One region of the Arthrobacter sp. PvP023 genome, then DNA from elsewhere that is predicted to be linked to it. Evidence: riboswitches for the same ligand, from Rfam matches in the RefSeq annotation. Region 1 holds a riboswitch; each other region holds the start of a gene.

Evidence for each region. Region 1 has a riboswitch for cyclic di-AMP ahead of JOE31_RS11120 (NlpC/P60 family protein). Riboswitches for the same ligand answer to the same signal wherever they lie in the genome.
Region 2: it holds a riboswitch for cyclic di-AMP, as region 1 does, so the genes downstream of both, JOE31_RS19510 (hypothetical protein) here and JOE31_RS11120 (NlpC/P60 family protein) in region 1, are expected to answer to the same signal.
Region 3: it holds a riboswitch for cyclic di-AMP, as region 1 does, so the genes downstream of both, JOE31_RS18790 (C40 family peptidase) here and JOE31_RS11120 (NlpC/P60 family protein) in region 1, are expected to answer to the same signal.

What each region holds. Positions count from the first base shown of each region.
Region 1 covers NZ_JAFIBI010000001.1:2,406,096-2,410,359, reverse strand. The annotation lists gene JOE31_RS11135 (cupin domain-containing protein) at 1-174, shown strand, start outside; gene JOE31_RS11130 (DUF1918 domain-containing protein) at 243-434, opposite strand; gene JOE31_RS11125 (hypothetical protein) at 625-1,212, shown strand; gene JOE31_RS11120 (NlpC/P60 family protein) at 1,329-2,093, opposite strand; cyclic di-AMP (ydaO/yuaA leader) riboswitch at 2,097-2,291, opposite strand; gene JOE31_RS11115 (polysaccharide deacetylase family protein) at 2,521-4,107, shown strand; gene JOE31_RS11110 (hypothetical protein) at 4,178-4,264, shown strand, end outside.
Region 2 covers NZ_JAFIBI010000001.1:4,311,040-4,315,303, reverse strand. The annotation lists gene JOE31_RS19525 (STAS/SEC14 domain-containing protein) at 1-57, shown strand, start outside; gene JOE31_RS19520 (dolichyl-phosphate beta-glucosyltransferase) at 81-1,007, opposite strand; gene JOE31_RS19515 (hypothetical protein) at 1,147-1,701, opposite strand; gene JOE31_RS19510 (hypothetical protein) at 1,852-2,628, opposite strand; cyclic di-AMP (ydaO/yuaA leader) riboswitch at 2,628-2,812, opposite strand; gene JOE31_RS19505 (HAMP domain-containing sensor histidine kinase) at 2,952-4,264, opposite strand, start outside.
Region 3 covers NZ_JAFIBI010000001.1:4,150,260-4,154,523, forward strand. The annotation lists gene JOE31_RS18785 (NlpC/P60 family protein) at 1-585, opposite strand, end outside; gene JOE31_RS18790 (C40 family peptidase) at 725-1,309, opposite strand; cyclic di-AMP (ydaO/yuaA leader) riboswitch at 1,470-1,663, opposite strand; gene JOE31_RS18795 (M23 family metallopeptidase) at 1,777-2,598, opposite strand; cyclic di-AMP (ydaO/yuaA leader) riboswitch at 2,602-2,845, opposite strand; gene JOE31_RS18800 (metal-dependent transcriptional regulator) at 2,956-3,651, opposite strand; gene serC (phosphoserine transaminase) at 4,031-4,264, shown strand, end outside.

The sequences.
Region 1 (4,264 bases):
TTCTGCGTTTCCGGCAAACTCACGGTCAAGACCTCTGACGGCAGCCAGATCACCATCGCCGCTGACGACTCCTACAGCATCCCGCCAGGGCATGATGCATGGGTTGAGGGAGACGAGCCCTTTACGGGCATCGAGTTCGTCAGCGCCGCAGTGTTCGCCAGGGCACCCGAATAGCAGACAGGCGGCGTCTGGCGCCCAGGCAGCGAACCAGCCCAGCGGCTTCACAGTTCACAGCGGCTTCGCTACTGCGGGTGGATCCTGTCAATAACGAAATCCCCGCCGGGAATGACCGTGGTTTCATGGCCGTCGTCGAAACGCACCACGTAGGGCGGCGCTCCGTCAGCGCCATGGACCTCAATGATCTGGCCGTGCCGCTCCGCCGATCCGACCGTCTTGCCCCGGATAGTGATCCGGTCTCCCTGGGTTGCCTTCATGGCAATCACCTCCAAAGACCAGAGTACGAGTGTCGGGGCATGGATAACAGGGCCGTTCCGCACTGGCAGGCCGGGGTATCGGCCGGGCTTCCATGCGGCACCACCCGGGATCTGGCGCTGGTGGCCGCCTGGCAGGAGTATTGGGATACAACGGATCTTGACCCTGGCACCGGACCGAGGGGGAACGGCTATGGCGGAGGAGAAACCCACCAGCTGGTGGGCTACGCTGCCCGGTCTGCTGACCGCCGCTGCAGCGGTGATCACCGCTGTGACGGGGCTGCTGCTTGGCCTGGGGCAGCTTGGGGTGTTCGACGCCGGCAAGCCCGCCGCTTCAACGGCGGGCTCCTCCGCCACCGGCGCCTCCGCACAGCCGGACGGCACTGTCCCGCCGTCGGGTGCCGGGTCCGGCGGCGGTAACAGCCCGGAGTGGGCGGTAGCCCTGCCGGCCGAGCACCGCTACAGGGCTGCCGACGTCGAATATGAAATTCTTGGTGCCCGTGCGCGCCCTGACGTGTCCGGCAAGATCGCGTTGACGTTCACGCTCAGATGCACCAACCACGGCAGGTATGACATCAACTTCTGGGACTCAACGTTCAGGCTCGGCGCCGTCGGAGTCAGCCACTCCCCCGATTCCGGCCTGAACGAGCTGGTGGCTGGCGATTCAAGCAAAACGGGCGATGTCCGCTTCACTATCCCGGCGGACACCCGCGATGCCGTCCTGCGGATCAAGTTCGCACAGGGCGAGAGCACGGTTCCGGTCGCGATCTCCCCGCCCTGAAACCCCGGGCAGATGTGTGGCGACGGGGAAGGCCGGTGACCGGCTGCCCCCAAGGCAGCTGATCACCGGCCTGTCATCCGGTTTCCCGGCCCCTCGGGGAGAACGGGACCGGCAGGCTAGGCTCCGGCGCGGACGAAGGTCACGCCGCCGGTGGCCGTCAGCCAGGACAGCGGGTGGGTGACGGTGGCGTTGACACCGTTCATGCCGCCGCTGATCACCTGTCCGTCGCCGATGTAAATGCCCACGTGGCCGGACTGGACCACCATGTCGCCGGGCTGGGGTTCCGCCACCACTGAGCCGTAGTTCATGAACTGCATGGGTCCCAGGTCGCCGACGGGAATGCCGGCGGAGCCAAGTGCCTTTTCCACCATGGCGGTGCAGTCCTGGGTGATGCCCAGTTGCGCGTAGGCGGCAGAAACCATGGCGGCGTTGACACCGCCGGCCGCCGGGGCAGGAGCCGGAGCCGGCGCAGCTGCCTGGACCTGGACGGAAACGGCAGGAGCCGCCGGCGCCGCAACCGGTGCCGGCGCTGCAGCCGGGGCCACCGCTTCTGCCGGGGCGGGCTCGCCAACCGGCACTTCCACTGGAGCGGGGGTGGTGCTGACGTCCGGCCGCTCGAAACTGATCCTGACGTGGGAGTCCGCGCTGAGCGGGGCACCCACCTGGGCCTTGGCGTCGAGGCCGGATGCCGGTGCCGAATCGCGTTCCGCGGGAGCCTCGGCGGCCTGCGCAGCCATCCCGCTGGACAGGACCAGGCCAGAAGCCGCCGCAATCGCCGCGGCCTGGCGGCCAACCTTGCTTCTGCCGCGGGCCGTTGTGACGCCGGAGCGTCCTGCGGGCGCGGTTGACGGATGGTGAGCGGGCAGTTTGCGTGAAGACATGAAGTAACCTCTCCCGATGCCTGCGAGGTTAGCTGTCGGATTCGGATGGGAGACACCCGGCCGCAGTTGCCATCCGCTCAGCGGACGGCTTGCGGCTTCACCCCGAAGACCTGCACAACAATCCTGCAGGCCAAAAGTGGTTTCCCCGTCCCTGCCGGATGGTTTCGATCGGATCCCGGGCCGCGGCAGGGTTAGGCAATCCGCCCGGGAGTGCCCGTATCGGAGATAACCGGCACTGTCCCACCGTACGCGCGCCCCTCGGCCGATGTCACATTCGGATAACGCACTGCCGAACCAAGCGCGGAATGCAGGTAGCTGCGGTGTACTCGGGTACTGCGTTAATCAAAGTCGAGTGTTTTGCCTTGACGCCACGAGGCGTAGTCTACGTGCATGTTCTTGCGGGGGGACTCACACGCTTGGAGGCATCATGCGTTGGTCCAATCAGCCTGTCCGCAAGCCCGCGCGTCACGTGGCGGATCCCCCTGAACCTTTGGCCGGAGGCCCGCACGGCAGGCGCTGGGTTGCAATCCTGGGTGCGCTGCTGCTTGCTGTCAGCACAGTGGCGGGCGTGGCCGGCACTTCGAAGGCCGCGGGGCCGACCATCGTCAGCCTGACGTTCGACGACGGACTCGGCAGCCAGTTGGCCGCAGCGCAGGAGCTGAAAGCCCACGGCCTGGTAGGAACTTTCTTCATCACCACGTCCTTTGTGGGCCAGTCCGGGTTCCTCACCCAGGCAAACCTGAACACTCTCGTGGCCGATGGCAACGAGATCGGCGGCCACAGCGTGACCCACCCGGACATGACAACGCTCAGCGCAGCGGCCGCCAGTGCGGAGGCCTGCAACAGCAAGTCCACCCTCGAAGGCTGGGGCTTCACCGTCCGTAACTTCGCCTACCCCTTCGCGGCGGAGAACGCCACTGCCCAATCAGCGGTCCGCGGCTGCGGCTACGCCAGTTCCCGGGGCCTCGGTGACATTCGATCTCCGGCCAGCTGCGCCGGCTGCCCTGTTGCCGAGACCCTGCCGCCGGCTAACCCCATGGTCACCCAGGCACCGGACCAGGTGGACAGCACGTGGACCATGGCAACTCTTCAGGCTGCCGTCACCAACGCCGAGTCAACAGGCGGCTGGCTGCAGCTGACCTTCCACGAAATTGCCACCGGAACTGATCCGACGTTGTCCATCAGCCCCGCACTGTTCAAAGAGTTCGTCACGTGGCTGGCTGCGCGGACAGCAAACGGTACGACGTCGGTCCGTACAGTGGCGCAGGCGCTGGGCCAGTCCCCTGTGGCGTCACCGCCTCCGTCACCTTCGCCGTCACCGTCACCATCACCGACGCCCACTCCTTCAGCCGGGCCGGCCGTTAGAGGCGCCATTGGGGCGCTCTGGGTGGCGCAAGGCGCGGGAAACGGACCGCTCGGTTCCCCGGTCACGAATGAAGTCTCAGGACTCCGAAACGGAGGCGTTTACCAGAGTTTCCAAGGCGGCCAGGTCCATTGGTCGCCGACTACCGGAGCGCACAGCACCAGGGGTGGAATTGGCACGGTCTGGGCTGGGCAGGGATGGGAGAACGGTAAACTCGGCTACCCTCTTTCGAGCGAAATCCCGGGGCTAAAGGGCGGCGGCGTTTACCAGGTCTTCCAAGGCGGACAGATTCACTGGTCACCAGCATCAGGAGGACATGCCACGCTAGGGGCCATTGGCGCTGCGTGGTCCGCGCAGGGGTGGGAAAACGGTGGTCTGGGATACCCGGTCTCACGTGAAGTCACAGGGCTCAGGAATGGCGGCGCCTACCAGGTTTTCCAGGGAGGTCAGATCCACTGGTCGGCCGCTACGGGCGCCCACGGCACCAAAGGCGCCATTGGCGCGGCCTGGGCAGCTCAGGGGTGGGAAAACGGCCTCCTCGGCTACCCCACCAGTGACGAATACATCGCATCCGGTGGCGTCGCAGCACAAAATTATCAGGGAGGACAGGTTACGTGGTCACCGGCTCGGGGAATCTCCATCACGTACTAGGCCGAACCACTGCATCGGATGACGCGGCAATCCGTCTTAGATGGGCGGTCCGTAGGTGAAAAACTATTGCGTGGCCATCTGCCAGCTGAGCGATCAGCCGCCGGAGGATTTCGACGTCAACACGGAGCTCTTGATCCTCGAGGGCAAGGAACTGCAT
Region 2 (4,264 bases), 1.9 Mb from region 1:
CCGACGCGGTATTTCACCTGCCCGGAGGAAGCCATGGGGTGGCTCCCGGCACTTTAACCGTCATCGCGGCGGTTTAACCGTCATCGCGGCGGTGGAACACCCGGCGCGAGTTGGGCCCGCAGTTCCGGAACCGGAATACGGCCGGCCGCCAGGTCGCGGCTGAGGCGGACCATGCCGCGAAGATCGGCGAGCGCGGTCTGGAAAAGGTCCACACCGGCGTCGCCACCGTCGGTCCAGTCCACCGGGACCTCGTGTACGCGGAGTCCGCATCTTTCGGCCAGGACCAGCAGTTCGGTGTCAAAGAACCATGCGGTGTCAGCCGTATGCGGCAGGATGTGCCGGGCAACATCTGCGCGGATAGCCTTGAAGCCGCACTGCGCGTCGCTGAAACGCGCACCCATCAGCGCATGCAGCAGAACGTTGTACCCGCGGGAGATGAACCCCCGCCACGGTCCGCGGACAACGCGGGAAGTTCGTGCCAGCCGCGATCCGATCGCCAGGTCCGAGTGCCCGGAAAGAAGCGGGGCGACCAAGGGGGCGAGCGCAGCGAGGTCGCTGGAAAGACTCACGTCCATGTAGGCCAGCACGGGTGACGGCGAGGCCAGCCACACGGTGCGGAGCGCGTTGCCGCGGCCTTTGGAGGTGAGCCGGACCACGGTGACCTCGCGTAGTTCCCGGGCCACACGCTCGGCGGTCTTGAGCGTGCCGTCGGTGCTGGAATTGTCCGCCACCGTAATCCGGAACGGGTAGGGAAACGTATCGGCCAGGTACAAGTGGAGCTGCCGCAGGGATTGCTCCAGACCCTGTTCCTCGTTATAGACCGGGATGACTACATCCAGCACCGGCGCAGCGGTTCCTGTGGTGCCGGTCATGTGCGTATCAACGGGCGCCCGACGGACGCGACCCTGCCGGGGGAACGTCGGGGCGGGAGGACCCGGCCGGGCGTCGACGGCGGCCCGCGGTTGCGGGTGCAGCAGGGTTCCCGTGGCCAGGTCTGTGGGCGTCATGGTTCAACTATGGCGCCGCAGCATATGAAGGATTTAGGCCAAAGCTGTGCAGCTGCTGTGGGCTCTGTCAGGACCGGAACAGGAACGGAAGCGGCAGCGGTGCTCCCGCCGTCATTGGTGGGAGCACCGCAGCCGCGGTTTATGCGTCAGGGGCGAGTAGCGAACAGATGTTCGTGGCAGTGCCGGATCCTGAGAATCTCCGCAATTCGTTGCCTTTGGAATCCACAGAGAAGTTGACATTACCCCGTGTGAGGAATAGCCCGTCAGGAGACGGGAGCTGAAGGAGGCTATTGCCCGTAGCCTTCACCTCGACCACGTTCTCGCTCGGGAACGAAAAGAAAAGGACGCCCGTGATGACGTAACTGGCGGTCTTTCCGTCTGGCCCCGTCAGCGTTATCTTCAGCCTCGGGGAAGTGCTGATGATGTCCCCGGAGGGAGTCGTGATGTTCTTGGCCTTGCCGGTGACTTCACCGGTGACAGGAAATCCACAGCTCGTGAAGGTGGCGGGTCCGTCCACGGTGATCGGCGGGCCCGAAGGGGCGGCGGCGGCCGGAGCGGCGGCTGCGAAGATTGAGGCCAGGACGGCCGTCGGAACTAACCATTTTTTCATTGTTGTGCTCCCTGCATCTTGATGACGGCGCTGGGCCGGCAGCCGCTGGGAAGACGATTGAAAGCGGCGGCGACCCAGAGTCACTCCTCGACCTTGTGAAAACCTTGTGGCTCCGTAACGGAGAGAAGGTCCCGTCCAACAAGAAGCACCACGCCAATACGGCCGGAGGCCCCGAACCCAAGCATGGATTCGGGGCCTCCGGTGTTGCGAGCCAAGATGGCTTCGTGTGCCGGTTTAGTACCAGTTGTTGGCGTAGTGGAAGTCCAGGGCGCCGCAAGGGGAGCCGTACCGTTCCTTTACGTAATTCAGGCCCCAGTTGATCTGGGTGCGGAAGTTGGTCAGATAGTCGGACCCGGCGCTGGCCATCTTTTCCGCCGGCAGCGACTGGACGATGCCGTACGCGCCACTGCTGGCGTTCGTGGCAGTGGTCTTCCAATCCGATTCCTTGGTCCAGAGCGTGGTGAGGCACTGCATCTGGTCAGCCGCCCAGCCGTACGTTCCGAGCTGCGAGGCGGCATACGCCTGGGCAGCTGCGGGATCGTCAACAGCTACGGGCGGTGCCGGGGCCGGAGCCGGTTCGGGGGCCGCGGCAGGTGCAGGAGCGGCGGCGGCCGCAGGCGCTTCCGGTGCCTTCTCCTCCGACGGCTTCTCCCCGGAGGACTGCGCGTTCACGCTGACAGAGGACGGAGCGGGCATGGCGGAAACGAGGATTTTTTCGAACGCGAGCTTCGATTCGGCGTCGGCAGTGGTTGCGGCACTTCCCGCGCCCGTTGCCGATGTTGCGGGGGCGGCGGGTTCGGAAGCCTGGCCGGCGGCGCCGACGCCAATCAGCACCGCGCAGGCGGTGGTTACTACTGCGGCCCGGCGGCCGGAGCCCTGCAGGCTGGCCGCGAACCGGGACAACGGGGACGTCTTGGCGGCTGGTTCGGCGCGGTGGCGTGAGCGGTGCGCAGGCGCTGCGGACGTGCGGGAAGCGGGCTCAGGACGTACTTCTGGCGTGGATTTAGTCATGGTTGCCTCTCGATGCCGGCGGAGTTAGCTGTCGGGTTCGGATGAGGTCATCCGGCCGCACGGAACTTCACGTGTCGGCTTCACCCCAAGGGCGGCAATGCAGAATGCCCGGAGACCTGGGTCCCCCGCCTCTGCCTGATCATGAGGAAACCCGGGTAGCGGCAGAGTTTGGCGTCCATCCGGATATGCGGCCGGAACGGTGGCCGCACTCCAAAAACGGTACAGGAATCTTGCGATTAAGTCACATTTCGGTAACGAGGATCACGACGGCGGCGCGTTGGCTTGCGTAACTGCCTGCACTGCAGGCCGGGCTTCCGGTGCGGCTACGCTTCCGGTGCTTCTCCCGGGAGGCGCAGCGCAAACTCTGTGCGTCCCGGGCGGGAAGTGACCTCGACGGTTCCACCATGCGCCTCCACAATCGACTGCACGATCGACAGCCCCAGCCCGCTCGTGCCCTCGGCAGCCGCAGCGCCCGCGCCGCCGGAACCCGACGCGGAACCTGCAGGACTGGTTCGCGCGGCGTCAGCCCGGGCAAAGCGGGCGAAAACCCGGTCCACAAATTCCGGCGGGATCCCGGCACCGTTGTCCGTTACGGTCACCACAGCGCTGCCGTCGGCCGACCGCATCACTCCGGTGACCACGGTGGTGCCCGGTTCCGTGTGCTTGCGGGCATTGGAGAGCAGGTTGGCCATCACCTGGTGCAGCTGCTTGGCATCCCCGCGGACCACCACGGGCTCTTCCGGGAGCTCCAGCTGCCAGATGCGGTCCGGTGCCATGACCTTCTCGTCGCTGACGGTTTCCACCGCAAGCTGCGTCAGGTCCACATCGCTGATCTTGAGCGGCTGGCCTTCGTCCAACCTGGCCAACAGCAGGAGGTCCTCCACCAGGGTGGTCATCCGTTCGGACTGGCTCTGCACCCTGGCCAGCGATTTCTGGCCGTCCGGGGTGAAGTCCTCGGTCATCCGCATGAGTTCCGTGTAGCCGCGGATAGCGGTGAGCGGCGTGCGCAGCTCGTGCGAGGCATCGGCCACGAACTGGCGCACCTTGGTTTCGCTCTGTTGCCGGGCCTCAAGCGCCTTGGAGACGTTATCCAGCATGAGGTTGAGGGCGTGCCCCACACTGCCCACTTCGGTTCCGGGATGCGCGTTCGACGGCGGCACGCGGACTGCGAGGGCCACCTCGCCGGCGTCGAGCGGCAGTTTCGAAACCTGCGTGGCGACCTCGGACAGTTGCTCGAGGGGTTTCATGGTGCGTCGGATCAGCACCGTTCCGGCAAGGCCGATCAGTACCAGGCCGCCCATCGACACGATCACCATCGTCCATACCAAGGAGTTGAGCGTGTTCTGTTTCTCGTTGAGGGGGAGCCCGGTGACAATCACGTCCCCGTATGGCGCCGCCACCGCCACCAGGCGGTAGGAGCCGGTGGACAGTGCCCGATCGACGGGCGTTCCGTCGTGCTGGAGTGCCAAAAGAACCTGGTTATCCTCGGGGGAGAGGGACGCCACGGTGGCGTCTTTGGCGAGGAACCCGGCGCTGCTGACATTCCCGTCATCTATGCGCGCGATGAGCGTCCCGACACCTTGGCCCGGGCCTTCGAACCCGTCCTGCCTGCCGGACGGGTTGCTGGGGCGTGGCC
Region 3 (4,264 bases), 1.7 Mb from region 1:
ACTCACGGTACGGCCCAGGGAAAGGTAACCGGCCGGCCAGCCGTGGTAGTTGATGCCTACGGCCGCAAGCGCGTTGGTGGCAAGGGCGGTGCAGTCCTGGGCAACGCCGAGCTGGGCGTACGCCGCAGCTGCGATCGAAGCGCCGTTTCCGCTGGCAGCGGCGGGGGCCGCAGGGGCAGCCGGAGCCGCCGGGGCGGACACAGTCTCTGCAACGGCAGCCGGAGCGGCCGCGGGAGCAGCTTCCTGAACTTCAACAACCGGCTTGGGAGCCTCAACGACCGGAGCCGGGGAGGTGGAAACAGCCGGCTTCTCGAAGGAGATGGCGATGCTGGATGCAGCCGAGATGTTGGCCGGAGCGGAAGACTGGACTTCCAGGGTGGAAGCAGAGGTTGCTTCGCGCTGAACATTGGTGTCGGCAGCGTTGGCTGCGATACCGCTCGTCAGGACCAGACCGGAGGCAGCAGCGATAACCGCAGCCTGACGGCCCATGCCACCGGCGTTGTCGCCGACGGCCTTGGCAATGACAGCAAGCGAGTTGGTCTTTGTAACCTCGGCGCGATGCCGTGCGATGGCACGAGTAGTCATTAGTTCTCTCTTTCGTTTTCCTCAGACTGCATGGCAGGCCGCGGTTTTTGGACGCTCCGGCATCTTGGGGGTAAGCCGGAACGGCCCGAACAGGGTTTTTAGCGAAGAACGCGCACTTCAGCGATGGGAAGCGCGTGTGTTAGCGAAGCGTGTAGAACGCAGAGGTGCCCGTGGCGGACACAGCGTGCAGGAGAGTGCCCTGCGAGGGGTTGAGCGCGCTGATCATCATGCCGTTGCCGACGTAGATGCCAACGTGGGCGCCGCCGTTTTGCATGACAAGATCGCCCGGCGCCGGGGTGGCGGTAGGCGTCATGGCTGTCCATGCGTTGGTGCGGGGGATGCTGATGCCGGCCTGTGCGTATACCCACTGCGTGAAGCCTGAGCAGTCCCAGCCGCTGGGAGTGGTACCGCCCCAGACGTAAGGGCTGCCGATACCGGTGTAAGCGATGGCAGCGAGGCCCGATGCTGCTGCGGAAGATGCGGCGTCAGCAAGCTTGCTTGCCTTGGCCTCTCCGTCAGCCTCAGTGGAGGTCTCGCTGGCGTCCGTACCGGTGGACTGTGCCCGAACGGTTTCAACCTTGGGCGCTGCCTTCGTGGTCACTGCCGGACGCTCGAAGGAAACAGTCGCTGTGGGTTCTGCAGTTACGGTCAGCTGGGCCGACTGTGAGCCGGACTCCGTCGAAGCGGAAACGCCCAGGTTGGTATCGGCGGCATTTGCCGGCATCCCAACACTGAGGATCAGTCCGGAAGCAGCTGCGATAACAGCCGCCTGGCGACCTACGGTCCCGGCGTTGGCAGTAACAGCCCTGGACACGGAGTTTAACGGGTTCGTACGAACCGTTTGCGCGCGGTGGCGCGCAGAATTGTGACGTGTAGACACGAAGGTAGCCTCTCCCAATGCCTACGAGGTGAGCTGTCGGATTCGGATGGGAGTCACCCGGCCGCTCGGCTTCCTGGGAAGCGTTGCGACTTAACCCCAAGGTCTTCTTGCGAAGACCAAAATTGGTTCCCCCGCCTCTGCCAGACGATGTAATGCGAACGGACCTTGAGCGGTGGCAGAGTTAGGCAATCCACTCAAGAGCGCCAACTTCGGAAAAGTTGGCGTGCTCTAAACGGTACAGGAATTCCGAACGAATGTCACATTCAGGTCACGACATGTCACAGGAATGCGAGAGCGGCCGATCGTTTGGATCAGAGCCAGCCGAGCGGGTCGACGACTTCGCCGTTGACCATCACTTCAAAGTGGAGGTGGCAGCCGGTGGAGGCGCCGGTGGTCCCGCTGAGCGCCACCACGTCGCCGCGGTTGACCTTCTGGCCAACCTGGACACTGGACGACGAGAGGTGGTTGTACGTGGTTTCCAGGCCGTTGCCGTGGTCAATCACCACACGGTTGCCACCGCCGTAGGGGTGCCAGCCGGAGAAGGTCACGGTTCCGCTGGCGGCGGCGAATACGCTTGTGCCGCACTGGGCCGCGTAGTCCTGGCCACGGTGGAACTCGCCGGCTCCGCCCGTGATCGGGCTAACCCGGAAACCGAAAGGTGATGCGGTGACCATCTGTTCCAGCGGCGCGCCCAGGCTGCCGGTGGATGCCGCGCGGGTGATGGTTCCGGCTGACTGCGCGCTCAGCAACTGCTTGAGCTTGCCGTCCGGATCCCCCTTGGTGGCTACGGCGGTCCGGTTGAAGTCGATCTTGGCGCTGGCGGCAGCGGAGACCTCCGGCTGCGCCGCGACTGATGCGGCGGCGGTGGATCCCGTGTCTGACGTGGAGACCATGGGGCCGGTTGACGGTACGGTCACGGTAAGGACCAGTCCGGTGGCGGCCAGCGCGATGCCCGCCTTCTGACCCACGCCGCTCGCCGAGGCGAAGTCCGTAACCTGGCTGAACAGGCTCCGGCGCCGGCGCGCATCACGGTGTGCGTCGCGCGGCCTGACCGTCATTACGGCTTCGGCCACGGGGTACTCCGAAGCGGGACCTGTCGCCCTGCGGCGGCCCCTGACGGTCTGCGTGGTCAAGAATTATCCTCTCTGGAAAGCCTGCGGAGTTAGCTGTCGGATTCGGGTCAGAGAGATCAAAGACCCGGTCCGCCAATGCAAGGCATCCGACACAGGGGTATCCCAAAGGAATCCTTCGTCGGAGGTGCTTTGCCGCTGACGGACTTCACCCCAAGGCCGTCTTTCAACGGCCGGTTGTGGTTCCCCCGCCTCTGCCAGGAGGTGATTCGTACCTTGATCCGCTGGCAGAGCTCGGCTTCGGATCAGGTAACGCTTTCGTATCGGCGCTAGTCCTCAACTATAGGTGATTAATCAGCACGGTAATAATTCCGTTATCTGCGTCTCAACGTGTTGTAGGTGGTCCTACGAGGTGCACGGTTAGCGGACCGTAACAAATACGTGGGCCGCAACTTCGGGCGGCAGTTCCAGGGCGCCTTCGATCTCGGGTACGCGCACCGAGATGTACTCCCCCACGCGCTCCAGGGCGAGGGACGCCCCCGGCCGGATGCCGCCTTCATCGAGCTGGACCAGCAGCTCCGGCTCAACCTGGATGGGCTCGGCCAGGCGGCTCACGGTAATGCGGGAGTCGGCCCCGTATCCGGCCATGGCGTCAAGAAGGTTCACCACTCCGTCGGTGAACGCGGGAGTGGGCTGTCCGCCAAGTGCCGCCAGGCCGGGAATGGGGTTGCCGTAAGGGGAAACCGTGGGATGGTCCAGGAGCTCGAAGATGCGCCGCTCAACCCGCTCGCTCATGACGTGTTCCCAGCGGCAGGCTTCGTCATGGACATACGCCCAGTCGAGGCCGATGACGTCGGCGAGGAGCCGCTCCGCAAGGCGGTGCTTGCGCATAACCTCGGTAGCCCGTTTCCGGCCTGTTTCGGTGAGCTCAAGGTGCCGGTCGCCCGAAACAACCACCAGTCCGTCGCGTTCCATCCGGCCGATGGTCTGCGAAACAGTGGGGCCGGAGTGGCGCAGCCGTTCGGCAATCCGCGCACGGAGAGCAACGATGTTCTCTTCCTCAAGCTCCAAGATTGTCCGAAGATACATCTCCGTGGTGTCGATCAGATCCGTCATCCAGCTCAGCTCCTCGAGCACAGTCCTTGCGTCAGTCCCACCGTACCGCGCGGAGGCGTTTCCCGTTGGCCGCGGCGAAGTGGACCTGCATCCACCGATCAGCCTTGGGGAACGGCCTCCCGGGATCAGTCCGGCCGGCATCGCGGCCCGCTATACGTCAGGGACCAGCTTAGCCTATTTTGAATTACTCCGGATAATTCGGCGCCGAGCTTCACAGGGACGTACCGCCTGCGCCTCAGGGATGTCTCAGTGACTGGACTATGACGGATACCGTTCCGTTCCCCACCGGCGCGTCAGGCAGAATATAGGGGATTCCCCCGGCAGGAACCCGTGCACTGCCAGGCCTCCCCCACGTCCACGCCGAAAAATTGGAGCCATTGTGAGCGACACCAGCATCACTATCCCCGCCAACCTCCTGCCCAAGGACGGACGGTTCGGCGCCGGGCCTTCAAAGGTCCGTCCCGAGCAGATCGAGGCCCTGTCTGCCGCCTCCGCCACGCTTCTTGGCACCTCGCACCGCCAGGCTCCGGTCAAGAACCTCGTAGGGTCCGTCCGCAACGGCCTGAGCGAGTTCTTCCGCGCCCCGGACGGCTACGAAGTCATCCTCGGAGTG